3 regions of the Sporosarcina beigongshangi genome follow, and region 1 is predicted to be linked to each of the others. Evidence: riboswitches for the same ligand, from Rfam matches in the RefSeq annotation. Region 1 holds a riboswitch; each other region holds the start of a gene.
The links. Region 1 has a riboswitch for cobalamin ahead of R2B77_RS16425 (ABC transporter substrate-binding protein). Riboswitches for the same ligand answer to the same signal wherever they lie in the genome.
Positions count from the first base shown of each region.

Region 2: another riboswitch for cobalamin. It lies ahead of R2B77_RS05375 (ribonucleotide reductase N-terminal alpha domain-containing protein); the one in region 1 lies ahead of R2B77_RS16425 (ABC transporter substrate-binding protein).
Region 3: another riboswitch for cobalamin. It lies ahead of R2B77_RS05435 (ribonucleoside-diphosphate reductase subunit alpha); the one in region 1 lies ahead of R2B77_RS16425 (ABC transporter substrate-binding protein).

Region 1 is NZ_JAWLIR010000052.1:6,951-11,238, forward strand. Features, by position in the region: gene R2B77_RS16420 (DNA topoisomerase III) at 1-1,440, shown strand, start outside; cobalamin riboswitch at 1,607-1,811, shown strand; gene R2B77_RS16425 (ABC transporter substrate-binding protein) at 1,987-2,991, shown strand; gene R2B77_RS16430 (FecCD family ABC transporter permease) at 2,954-4,024, shown strand; gene R2B77_RS16435 (ABC transporter ATP-binding protein) at 4,021-4,288, shown strand, end outside.
Region 2 is NZ_JAWLIR010000006.1:185,020-189,307, forward strand. Features, by position in the region: gene R2B77_RS05375 (ribonucleotide reductase N-terminal alpha domain-containing protein) at 1-1,639, opposite strand, end outside; cobalamin riboswitch at 1,853-2,034, opposite strand; gene R2B77_RS05380 (glycine betaine ABC transporter substrate-binding protein) at 2,205-3,122, opposite strand; gene R2B77_RS05385 (ABC transporter permease) at 3,095-3,748, opposite strand; gene R2B77_RS05390 (betaine/proline/choline family ABC transporter ATP-binding protein) at 3,745-4,288, opposite strand, start outside.
Region 3 is NZ_JAWLIR010000006.1:197,387-201,674, reverse strand. Features, by position in the region: gene R2B77_RS05435 (ribonucleoside-diphosphate reductase subunit alpha) at 1-1,985, opposite strand, end outside; cobalamin riboswitch at 2,153-2,334, opposite strand; gene R2B77_RS05430 (hypothetical protein) at 2,745-2,933, opposite strand; gene R2B77_RS05425 (MBL fold metallo-hydrolase) at 3,083-3,940, opposite strand; gene R2B77_RS05420 (DUF3231 family protein) at 4,208-4,288, shown strand, end outside.

The DNA.
Region 1 (4,288 bases):
GTTGAGAAGTTGATGGGCAAGCTGGATGGGATTCAGGTAGGAAAGGTGATAGATGTAAAAACAACACCAAAGTCTCAGCCTGCACCGTCTTTATTTGATTTAACGGAGCTACAAAAAGAGGCACATCGTCGTTGGTCATGGTCAGCAAAAGAGACGTTGTCGACGTTGCAAAACTTATATGAGCGCCATAAAGCGGTGACATATCCACGGACAGATTCGAAGCATTTGACTTCGGATATGGAAAGCACACTGAAAGAGCGCATTAAGGCTGTAGATATTGGACCTTATCGCAAAGCAGTCAACACGCTGCTGCGTTCAGGAGTCGTCAAACCACAGAGGGGTGTTATCGACGACAAACGTGTATCAGATCACCATGCGATTATTCCGACAGAGGAAACACCAATCCTTCAAAGTTTGTCTGATAAAGAACAACGTCTATATGATTTAATCGTTAAACGATTCTTGGCTGTCTTCTTTGGTTCGTTCCGTTATGACCAGGTGACAGCGGAATTTGTAGTTGGCGGAGAAATGTTCAAGGCGAAGGGCCGTACGATTACAGAAGAAGGTTGGAAAAAGGTTTATTCGACGGATGAGGAAGAAATGGATACAGATACACTCCCTGCATTTAAAAAGGGAGATGAGGTAAGTATTCGTGCCATCGTTATGACAGATGGTAAAACGAAGCCACCTGCCCGTTTTAATGAAGGAACACTGCTCGCTGCGATGGAAAATCCTGCTCAGTTCATGCAAGGTGAATCCAAGGACCTGATTAAAACTATCGGTGAAACGGGTGGACTCGGAACCGTTGCAACACGTGCGGATGTAATTGAGCGGTTATTCAACTCTTTCGTGATGGAGAAGAAGGGTAATGATATTTACACGACGTCAAAAGGTCGCCAGTTACTTGAGCTTGTTCCGGAAGATTTGAAATCACCGGCATTGACGGCAGAATGGGAGCAAGGGCTGACGAAAATCGCCAGCGGTCAGATGAAAAAAGCAGCCTTCATGAAAGATATGATCGCCTTTTCGAAACGTACTGTAACGGAAATTAAAACGGATGACAAAAAGTTTAAACACGATAATGTGACAGGGAAAACATGTCCAGATTGCGGAAAGCTCTTACTAGAAGTGAACGGCAAGCGTGGTAAGATGCTAGTTTGTCAGGACCGGGAGTGCGGACACCGAAAAAATGTCTCTACGCTAACGAACGCAAGATGTCCCGTTTGTAAGAAGAAATTAGAATTGCGTGGAGAAGGTGACGGTCGGATTTTCGTTTGTAAATGCGGTCATCGTGAGAAACTGTCAGTATTCGAAAAACGTCGTGCAAACTCAGGTGGTAAAAAAGCTGATAAACTTGATGTTCAGAAATACATGAACAAGCAAGAAGAGCCAGAGAATACAGCAATGGCAGATGCACTGAAAAAACTATTTGAAAAATAAATAGCGTTAGGAATGATAAAATGGGTGTTCTTTCAGTTGTAAATCGACTAGAGAACACCTTTTTTAAATGAAAAACGATGAGCTATGTGTATGAATACTTTTGAAACGTAGTTTACTTACTGCTGAATCTTCTATATACTTGTTACGGAATACATAACATTAAAAAAAGAATAATTGAGAAATAGGTTTTTTGAATAGTTGAGAAGTAACTGTTTAAAACGAAGAGGGAAGTTGGTGTAAATCCAACACGATCCCGTCACTGTAAGCGTTTAAGGCGACTAAAGGAAATCCACTGTGCATCCATGCATGGGAAGGAGTTAGTTTGCCGGTAAGACGTAAGTCAGGAGACCTGCCTATTTTGATTTTAAGCTTCCTCGAGGAAGGGACGTTTAAAGTGTTTTATCATCTTATTTTGGTATGGCTTCTAGATGAAGTTTTCCAAATGACTCTTTTTGTTTAGTAAAAGAATCGTTGATATTACCTTTCTATGTGCGCCTTCTTTTAAAGAAGAGCGTTTTTTTGATGTCAAAAAAAGGAGAGATTGTAATGAGGGATTTATTTCAAAGATGGGGTTTATTAAGTTTTGTGTTTGTTTTTATGCTCGTTATTTTGGCAGCATGTGGCACGGACAACAGTACGGATGGTGCAGCGAAAGATGATAAAATAGAAGAAGAACCAATTGAAGTAGTTGAAGAGATTGTCGAAACCGAAGCGTTTCCTGTCACCTTTACGGATGATGCTGGCCGTGAAGTGACACTTGATAGCGAACCACAAACGATGGTGTCGGTTCAAGCGAGTAATACAGAGATTTTATATGCACTCGGTGTAGGTGATCGTCTGATTGGTGTGTCTGATTATTGTAATTATCCTGCCGAAGCGTTAAGCGTGCAAAAAGTGGGAGCGCAAGATATGGATGCAGAGTTAATTCTAAGTCTGCTACCTGATATCATTTTTGTTACGACATACCACCACGATACACACGGCAATATTCTGCAGCAATTTGAAGACGCAGGAATTACAGTCGTTGTGACAGGTAGTGCTACTACTTTTGATGATGTTTATAAAACGATGGATATGATTGCGCAGGCGACAGGTACATCTGAAAAAGCAGATGAAATCATTGACGACATGAAAGACCGTCGTGTAGCTGTTGAAGAAAAAGCAAAAGGCATTACAGATAAAAAGAAAGTATGGGTGGAAGTTTCCCCTGCTCCAGACATTTTCACGACAGGAAAAAATACATTCATGCATGAAATGTTAGAAGCGATTAACGCAACAAATGCCGCTGAAGAGCAAGACGGCTGGGTGAAGATGACAGAAGAAGAAATTGTTCAATTGAACCCAGACGTCATTATTACGACATATGGTTATTATATAGACAATCCGGCTGAACAGGTTTTATCACGCGATGGTTGGGCAGAAGTAACTGCGCTAAAAAATGAACAAGTATTCGATGTAGATAGTGATATGGTTACTCGTCCTGGACCTCGTTTGATTGAAGGAGTAGAGTCGCTTGCAAAAATCATTTATCCGGAAGTTTTTGGGGAGTAAGATTGGCTGGCTATACTTACTAAGTATTGGATTTGTGCTTGGCACGCTGTTACTTGCTCTATTCGTTAGTAGCGTACAGTTTCCGATCATGACTATTTTGCATATTGTGCTGGAAAAATCATTTGGCCTTGGTTGGCTTGAAAATATTCCGCGTAATGAAGAGTTGATTATTTGGAATATTCGCCTGCCACGGGTTTTACTTGCTCTTTGTGTCGGTGCCTCGCTTTCGTTAGCGGGTGCCGCATTTCAAGGGCTTTTACGCAACCCGTTAGCAGATCCGTATACAATTGGTGTTTCATCAGGTGCTGCACTAGGGGCGGTATTTGTGCTTTTTTTCCAATTCACGATTATTGGGCTTGGGAGCTTTACATTACCAGTTGTCGCGATCATTAGTGGATTCGTTACCCTTATGATTGTTTTTGGCTTAGTTCGTTTGAGTAGCAGGAGCCTTGCAATTGAAACGATTGTTTTGGCTGGGATTATCGTAGGTTCATTTATCGGTGCAATTACATCACTGCTCATTTCTTTGGGCGATCAGGATTCCATGACGCAAATTATGTATTGGCTTTACGGTAGTGTAGGAATGAGAGGGTGGAGCCACGTTCAGCTCGTTGTGCCATTTATGATTATTGGGACAATTATTTTACTCATGCATTATCGTGAGTTGAATGCGCTCGCGCTTGGAGAGGAAGCGGCAGATCACATTGGTGTCAATGTTAAAAGAGGAAAAATCATGATTTTGATTGGCGCTTCACTATTGACAGGGGCAGCGGTAGCCGTGTCCGGTTCAATCGGGTTCGTCGGTCTTGTGATCCCCCATCTTGTTCGTTTACTGACAGGGCCGAATCATCGACATCTACTGCCATTGTCGATGTTGTTCGGCGGCTCATTTCTTATATTGGCAGATTTGTTGGCCAGGATAATCATCGCGCCGAAGGAATTGCCGATAGGTGTTATTACCGCATTGATTGGCGCACCTGTTTTTGCTTTCCTGCTCATTAGGGAAAGAATCGGAAGAGGTGAACGAGGATGATTAAAGTGAATCGACTTGCAGGTGGCTATGGGAAGAAGCCAATTGTTAAAGACATTAGCTTAGATATTAAAAAGGGAGAGTTTTTTGCATTACTTGGTCCGAACGGTAGTGGAAAAACGACCCTTTTTAAATTAATTACAGGGCAATTGCCCGCCATTTCAGGTGATATTCTCATTGATGGAAAAGTGATGTCGAAACTAACAAAGTTGGAGAAGGCGAAAAAAGTAGCAGTGCTTTCTCAGGAAGTTCAAATTACGTTCGATT
Region 2 (4,288 bases), on a different contig from region 1:
AGGCTGATTTATAAAACCAACGCGTTTCCGGATTTAAATCGGGTGCAATGACTGGAATGGCTCCATCTAGCTGTTCTTCCACATAATATTTTTGAGTGATAGGTTCAACGCCGATGGTAGTAGCTGCTAGGGGCGCTGTCGATGAATGGGATGCTACTGCTGTCATAGAGCCGTTCCGCACCCCGTTTAACGCAACATCTGTCCGAAGTGATTGCCACGTTTTTGAATGGTATCCCCTCTTTTCAAAATACGCTCCGTTATGCCAGTCTGATTCTTTGAATAGTGGATAAGCTCCTTTTTCTTTAGCAAGCGTCATCGAAGCAGCTATCGTTAAATAGGCGATGTTCTCATATAATTTATCGGCGAATGCTACTGCCTCTGTTGATTCCCAACGGATTTTAGATAAAGCAAGTAAGTGGTGCCAGCCCGTTGTGCCGAGTTGTAGACCACGAAAATGAATATCTTCTGGTGTTGAATGAATGTTTAGGTCAATGGCATTGTCGAGCATACGCACTTGAATTGTGATGAGACGCTCCAATACACCAGCAGGCACCGCGCGGCCAAGGTTGATGGACGAATGGGTAAGCTGAGTTGGTTGTGTAGCGACAATCCTGACTTCAGATTTATCTACATGTTTATTTACTTTTTTCCGCTGGACTTCATCCTTATAATACATATGTGGAAAGCCTGTTGTCAGTTGGTTATGCATGATTTGCTTCATAAGGTCAATAGCGAAAATGGTCTTTTTGCTAAGTTTGGGATGTTTCACACACGCCATGTATTTTTCACGGAATGAGCCTCCCCCCTTCTGTTCATCATAAAAATCCTCAAGGGAATACCCCATAACCGCCCGCACCTCATATGGGTCGAACAAATACCAATTGCCACGGGATTCAACTTGTTCCATAAATAAGTCGGGGATATAGATAACTCTGTCACCTGTCGTACCATCAAGAAACTTGAAAATATCAATGTGGTGGACATCTAGGTAACTAGTAAATGTTGTTTGCTTGTTGTCACCCTGTTTTTGAAGTTTTCCAGCGTTCAGCAAGCTCGGTAATTCGGCAGTCATATATAGATGACTCATTGCCCAATAGGCCTCTGCTATTTTTTCAAGCCGTTGCTCTGTCTCATTTTGCATCAGAATCATTGCGATGATGAGCCATCGTTCTTGAGGAAGTTCAACAGGTTCATTGTCCGTATCCTTAGTAATATAGTTACTCATCATCATTTGCAAGGCACTGTAACTGAATAGTTTGTCGCGTTCCGGGGCGATCAAATTCCCAATAAACCGAAGCTCTTCTTGTGAATAACGTTCAACTAAAATCGGGTCATACGAACCAAGTGCTACCAGCCGAGTAATATGTGTCGCAAAATCCGTGTAAATGTTCGAGTCACGCTGTCTAGTATAGAGGTCATGAAGATGAATTCGTGTTGCGATAAAGGTCCAGTGTGGTTCGTGCTCACTCAATTGGCTAAGAGCGTGCGAAATCATTGATTTCGACCAATCTGCGTGGCTGCCGTTAGGGAATTTTTTGATCCATAATGTACTTTCTTCCAATAAAGAGGCTACTGCCTTCGTCCCAAAATCCATGGATAATTCAGTTAATAAATCTTGCTGTTTTGTTTGGCTAGACATTTTTTGTCTCCTTCCATGATTGTTGTTCAGAATCAAGCTGAATTCGCTCTTCAAAACAAAAAAGCAATAGTTCTACCTTTTCGGTAGAGCTATTGCTCATGGATCATTCGTTGGAAACAGAAGAGGGCCGTCCACATCATTTAAGATAGTCGCAGAACGACAGATTGATGGCGGGAACCTGCTCGCTTCCACCTCTCAACCCCCGAAGAAAGTGTCGCTTGACGATGGAGGGCAGGTCTTCTGGCTTGCGCTTCATTCTTCCGGCCAGCCTTCCCATGGATATTTCCACAGTGGCTTCTTTGGCGGTCGTCAGCGCTAACAGTTGCGGGGACAGCTCCGGATTTTCCGGATTCCCTTTTAAACCGATATCGGTACCCATTCATCGTTCAATAACTATATAGTGTGTACAATTTGCTAACTTAACACTACCATGTAGCCGGCAAAACGTAAAGGAGGAAGGGGCAATTTTGCAAGGCGGTCATAAGGTGGCTCATGCCGGTCATAACGCCCGTACCGCTGTGAAAAAACCGCACCCCTTCAACAAGAGGTGCGGCTCCGCATTTCGTCATTCTTCAATTAACCCTGACTCGATCAAAAATTCCTGTGCCACTTTTTCAACCATCATGCCTTCATTATCAACTTTAGCGTTCATTTTCTGCATCGCTTCTTCGTCGATCATGCCTGCTAGCTGCTTGAGTACCTCTTCAATTTCAGGGTACTCTTTAAGTGTTTCTTTTCGTACAAGCGGCAGTGCATGGTAGGGCGGGAAGTAGGATTTATCGTCCTCCAATACGCGCAAGTCGTAATCCTGTAACTGACCGTCTGTTGTGTAGGAGTTGATGACGTCGACTTCTTTGGCGCCGATGGAACGGTACATAATACCATGGTCCATTCCTTTGACGTCTTTAAATTTCAAGCCATATTCATTCTGAAAGCCGGGCAAGCCGTCTGGTCGGTCAATAAATTCAAAGACAGCACCGAGTATGAAGTCTTCGGAAACTTTGGCGAAGTCGCTGAACGTCTTGACGCCAAGTTCTTCGGCTTTTGATTCATCTAACGCTAATGTGTACGTATTATTGAAGCCAAATGTGTCGAAGGCGATAATGCCATCTTCATTGACAAGTCGTTTCGTAGTCGCGAGTGTCTCCTCGGCCGTGCCAGGATCTTCATGGTAATAGTTGACGACAATTGTCCCGGTATAATCGGGTATGACATCGATGAGACCATTCAACATAGCATTCCAGACGACGTTCGAGCCGCCGAGATTTTCTTTGTAAACGACTTCAATATCTGTTTTATGTTCAATTAATTGCCCCATAACATGGGACAAAATAATGCTTTCTGTATTGTTTCGAGAGCCTAGTGTTAGTGAATCTTTTTCGATGAAAATACAGCCTGACAGCATGCTGGCTACAAGTAGTGTCAGCATCAATACGATGAATTTATTTTTCATACTTACTTCAATCCTTCCGGCGTTGTCCATTTTTCAATTGCACCGAAGAGGGTTTCAAGTACAATCGCAAGAAGTGCAGCTGGAATTGCGCCAAGTAAAATCAAACCATCAATGCCACGTGTAATACCTAGGAAAATGAAATCTCCAAGTCCACCTGCGCCAATAAATGCTGCCAGTGTTGCTGTCCCGACGTTAATGACCGCGGCAGTTCGAATACCAGCCATAATGACAGGAAGGGCTAATGGCAGTTCCACTTTAAATAGAATTTGCATACTTGTCATGCCCATTCCTTTCGCCGCTTCAGTCGTCGCTTTGTCGACGTCTTTAATACCGGCGTACGTGTTGCGAATTATTGGCAACAAGGAGTACAGAAATAGTGCCGCGATTGCCGTTTTCACACCAATCCCAAAAATCGGGATCATGAAACCGAGCAAGGCAAGACTTGGAATCGTCTGCATGACACCAGCACCGCCAAGTACGACTGTTGTGAGTTTTGGAACACGAGTAATCAAAATACCGAGCGTAATCCCAAGAGCGATGGCAATGAGCATCGAGAAAAATACAAGTTGAATATGGACGGAAGTTGCTTCAAGCACTTCTTTCCATCTCATTTGTGATTGTTGAGCGAGTTGTTCCCAAATTGTTAAGTTATTCATTGGCTTTCCTCCGTTTCTGTCCACTGGCTGGACATAGCGGATAGCAGTGAACCTCGTGTCACGACACCTAATATTTTTTGATGTTTATCAACGATTGGAATAATACCTAAAGGTGCGTTATCCATCATAATAATAGCGTCTTTAGCGGTAGCTTCCTCGTGTAAGAACGGCTCCCGTGACCCCATAATTTCATCAATCGCTTGAATAGTATCTAGTTTTTTAATCAAATCATACGCGGAAACAATTCCGAGTAATTTATTGTCATCATCGACCACAATAAGGCTTGTAATTTTGCGCTGCCGGATAAGAGAAAGTGCTTTTTCCGGAGAGCGTTGAGGAAGAGAGGTAACGACCGATTCCGACATAATTTCGGTAACTGGCATGAGTTCAGGATTTTGGGTAATTCGATGTTTCCCAATGAACTCCTCTACAAAGCCGTGGGCTGGTTCATGTAGTAATTTCTCTGGAGTGTCCAACTGTAGAAGCTTACCGTCTTTCATAATAGCAATACGATCGCCCATTTTTAACGCTTCGTCCATA
Region 3 (4,288 bases), on a different contig from region 1:
TAGGTATTGTGATTAAGATCAGGCGCGACGACAGGCAATTTATAGTCTTTCTTTTCTTCATGATAGAACGGCTTAAAGATTGGATCGATGGACGCCGTTGACCCTGCAATAACAGACGTCGAGCTATTCGGTGCAACTGCCATTAAATAGCCGTTACGCACACCATTCGTTGCCACATCGATACGCAGTTCACGCCATTCCTTCGAATCATAGCCCTTGTTTTCGAAATAAAATCCGGATTGCCAATCAGAGCCTTCAAATAAAGGATAAGCCCCTTTTTCCTTTGCCAGTTCCGCAGAAGCTTTGATTGTTAGAAAAGCGATTTTTTCATATAGTTTATCGGCGTAATCCACCGCTTCGTCAGATTCCCATTGAATGTTTTGTAGTGCCAGCAAATGATGCCAGCCGAATGTTCCGAGACCGATTCCACGATAACGAGAATTTGTCCGCTGTGCTTGAACGACAGGAATTTTATTCAAGTCAATCACATTATCGAGCATCCGCACTTGGATTGCGATAAGTCTTTCCAAAACGCTTGCCGGAACAGCTTTTCCTAGGTTGATAGATGATAAGTTACACACGACGAAATCACCAGGCTTAGAACGTGTCACGACGACATCATCTTCTAATGTGACCGATTCAAATTTCGTTGCGCTCATGTTTTGCATGATTTCTGAACACAAGTTTGAAGAATAAATCATTCCTTCATGCTTGTTTGCATTGGCACGATTGACTTCATCGCGGTAGAACATGAACGGCACGCCTGTTTCGAGCTGGCTACGCATAATGCGTTTCATCAGATCGATAGCAGGAACGGTTTCTCTGCTTAGCGTTGGATGGTTGACACATTCCTCGTACTTCTCTCGGAAAGAACCTGTCCCTTTTGTTTCATCATAAAAGTCCTCAAGAGAGTAGCCCATAATTGTACGCACTTCATGCGGATCAAATAAATTCCAATCACCACGTGCTTCGACTTGTTCCATATAAACATCCGGCAGGCAAACACCTGTAAAAATATCGTGCGCACGCAGACGGTCGTCTCCATTATTTAATTTCAAATCAAGGAATGTGAAAATATCTTTATGCCAAACATCAAGATAAACAGCAATAGCACCTTGACGTTGACCAAGCTGATCAACACTTACTGCCGTATTATTTAGCTGCTTGATCCACGGGAGGACACCACTCGACGCCCCCTTGAATCCTCGAATAGAGGCACCGCGGCTTCGTACTTTCCCCATGTAAACGCCAATACCGCCACCATATTTCGACAAGTTCGCAACATCGGTATTACTGTCGTAAATACCTTGCAAAGAATCGTCGACTGTGTCGATAAAGCAGCTCGATAGCTGACCATGCGGTTTCCCAGCGTTCGACAATGTTGGTGTTGCCACTGTCATGTATAAGTTACTCATTGCCCAGTATGATTCCGCCACTTTATCCAGACGATTTTCAGTCTCATCCTGCATCAGCGTCATTGCAATGATTAGCCAACGCTCCTGTGGAAGTTCAACTGATTGGTTATTGTAATCAACCGCAACATAGCGGTCCATTAGTGTTTTTAATCCGATATATGTGAATAGCTTGTCCCGCTCTGGTTCAATCAAATGACCCAGATGTTCAAGATCTTTTTGAGAATATTTTTCTGTTAGTACAGGCGTGTAAAGTCCTTGCTTAACAAGACTGACAACATTACTAGCGAAGTCTGTATAGACTTTCGCACCACGCAGCTGCTCCTGACGAGCGTACACATCATGAAGGTGGATACGCGCTGCAACAAATGTCCAATAGGTCGCTGCCTCATCCAAATTACTCAATGATTCTAACGTCATTGCCTTCGCCCATTCGGACTCAGATCCCTCAGGATATTTCTGTTGCCAGCGTTCACCCGCAACAATAAGTGCTTCGATTTGCGCTACTCCAAATTCACTTTGTAATTCATCCAATAGTCGATCAGTGTTGGTTTTTGCCATTTTAATTGTCATCATGACCAGCTCCTTTTATGTATGTATTGTTATTTTTATTCAAAAATCGACAGCTCCACCAAATCGGTAGAGCTGTCGCTCATGGGTTTGTTGTTGAAAACAGAATAGCATTGTCAAAAAAACAGACGTAACCTATTCGTTTCCACCTCTTAACCCCCGAAGAAAGTGTCGCTTGGCGATGAAGGGCAGGTCTACTGGCTCACGCTTCGTTCTTCCTACCTTACCTTCCCATAGAATTCTCCACAGTGGCTTATACGGCGGTCGTCAGCGTTTACAGTTGCGGGGACAGCTCCATAATTACGGATTCCCTTTCAAACCGATGTCGGTACCTTTTCATCGCTCCATACTATATATAGTGCCTCGTTTTCTTTCTATACCCTAACATGTTGTGGTTCACACGTAAATAGGCAGAAAGTTCCCTCACTCACTAAACAGGTGCTTATCCACATATCCACAGTTAACTTTTCCACATTCTCACAACCGTCTTCATCGGCATTGTTCTAGACATCTTTAAAGTTATAAACAAAATTGCAAAAATCTAAAAAATTATCTTCATATTGTTTAGATTAGCTAGATTTTTTATTTCATTTTTCTACACTATAAAACACCAGCGTTGCTTCAGTGCAGCTTCTGGTGTTGCATCATGGAGATATACTTCTATCCGCCTCACGATAGAATGCGACAAGTTTCCCGGTTCTATTAATCCTTAGAAAACCTGTACCGCAAGCTACTACATTTTGCGGCACAGGTTTTGTTTAATTATTTTTTACGTTCGTTGTTTTTTTCGGGGTTCCTATCCCGAGTCTCAGTACGATCTGGAAGGTCATTAAAAAAGTCGTTTCCGAATTCGACGCTATCGATTTCCCGATCTCGATCTCGGGTTTCCCTATCTCGACGGTCCTGTTGATCCAATCGATTTTGTCGGTCCGGATTTCTGTCTTCCCTCATGTAAAAGCACTCCCTTTTCATAGTTAAGCGAATCTTATCAATCCACCTACAAGCAATAGGATTTCCTACACCTAGAAATATATCCTCATTTCTTCATTACCAACTTACACCATCATTGAATGCCTAAGGGAACGTCACGATCCAGCCAGTCATTCAGCACTTTTATCAACGTATTTTCCGTAATCAGGGACAGCGATGCGGTCAAACTCTTGCACAAGCCTTTGCAAACTGTCTCTTAACAGGTCACCAGCCATCGGTAACCCATGCCCCGTTATTGCAACAGCAGGTTTCAATGCTTCTAATTTCTCCACGGATTCCCGAGAAGCTTCCCAATCGGTCGTTAAATAACGCGGAGGTCCACTAATTTCCTGTTCTTGAGTTAATACCTTATAAAGGTATTCTTGCTTAACCGTTACAAAAGCGTCACCCACAATAAGGGCCTTATCCTTTTCCCTGAACAGTGAGACATGTCCGGGAGAATGTCCGGGTGTATGAATCCATCGAAATTCTGGTAGATAGGGGACAGTTCCATCTTTAGAAAGAGGATGTACATGATTTCCTAGTTGAATCGCCTCAATCGGAAAAATGGGCGACATTTTGGAAATCATCCCCCCTTCCACGCTGGAATCGGGTTTGGGATAACTCTTCTCGCCAGTCAGAAAAGGAAGTTCTAGTTCATGGGCATATACGGGTACGTCCCAGTGTTTCACTAATTCAATAATTGAACCTACATGATCAAAATGCCCATGAGTTAAAATAATGGCAGCTGGACGACTATTAGCGCCAAAACGTTTTTCAGTAATAGAGATGATTTTATCAGCTGAATAAGGCATACCCGTATCAATTAAAACAAATTCCCTTTCACCTGGATGCCCGACTAATACAATGTTCACGATTTGTACGGTATAGCTGTATAAATCCGGAAGAACCTCCGTCCCGTTTCCACTTTCTACTGATGTTGCAGGGATGAATTTATAATCCTCTCCGTAAGATAAATTGTTATCCAAAATTCTTCCTCCTTCATGACCTAGATCCTCATTAGCTTATTACGAGACCTACTTTTTATACCACTTGCTAAAGATTGAATTACCACGAAAAAAATGAGGTCAATAGCTTATTTACTTCTTAATCCAAAGTGGCGCAATTTTATATCACAAAAACAATAACTCATACAATTGAATTTGTATCTTTTCACATAGTTACCGTATAGATAACTAAAAGTTACACATCGTACACGTTAGAACCAAAAAATATCAGTAAGAGGAGTGTTTTTATTGGGCATTATGAATGGTAATCCTCAAGATGAACCGATGCATTACGGAGAAATAATAGGCATATGGGCATTTATTGGGGCA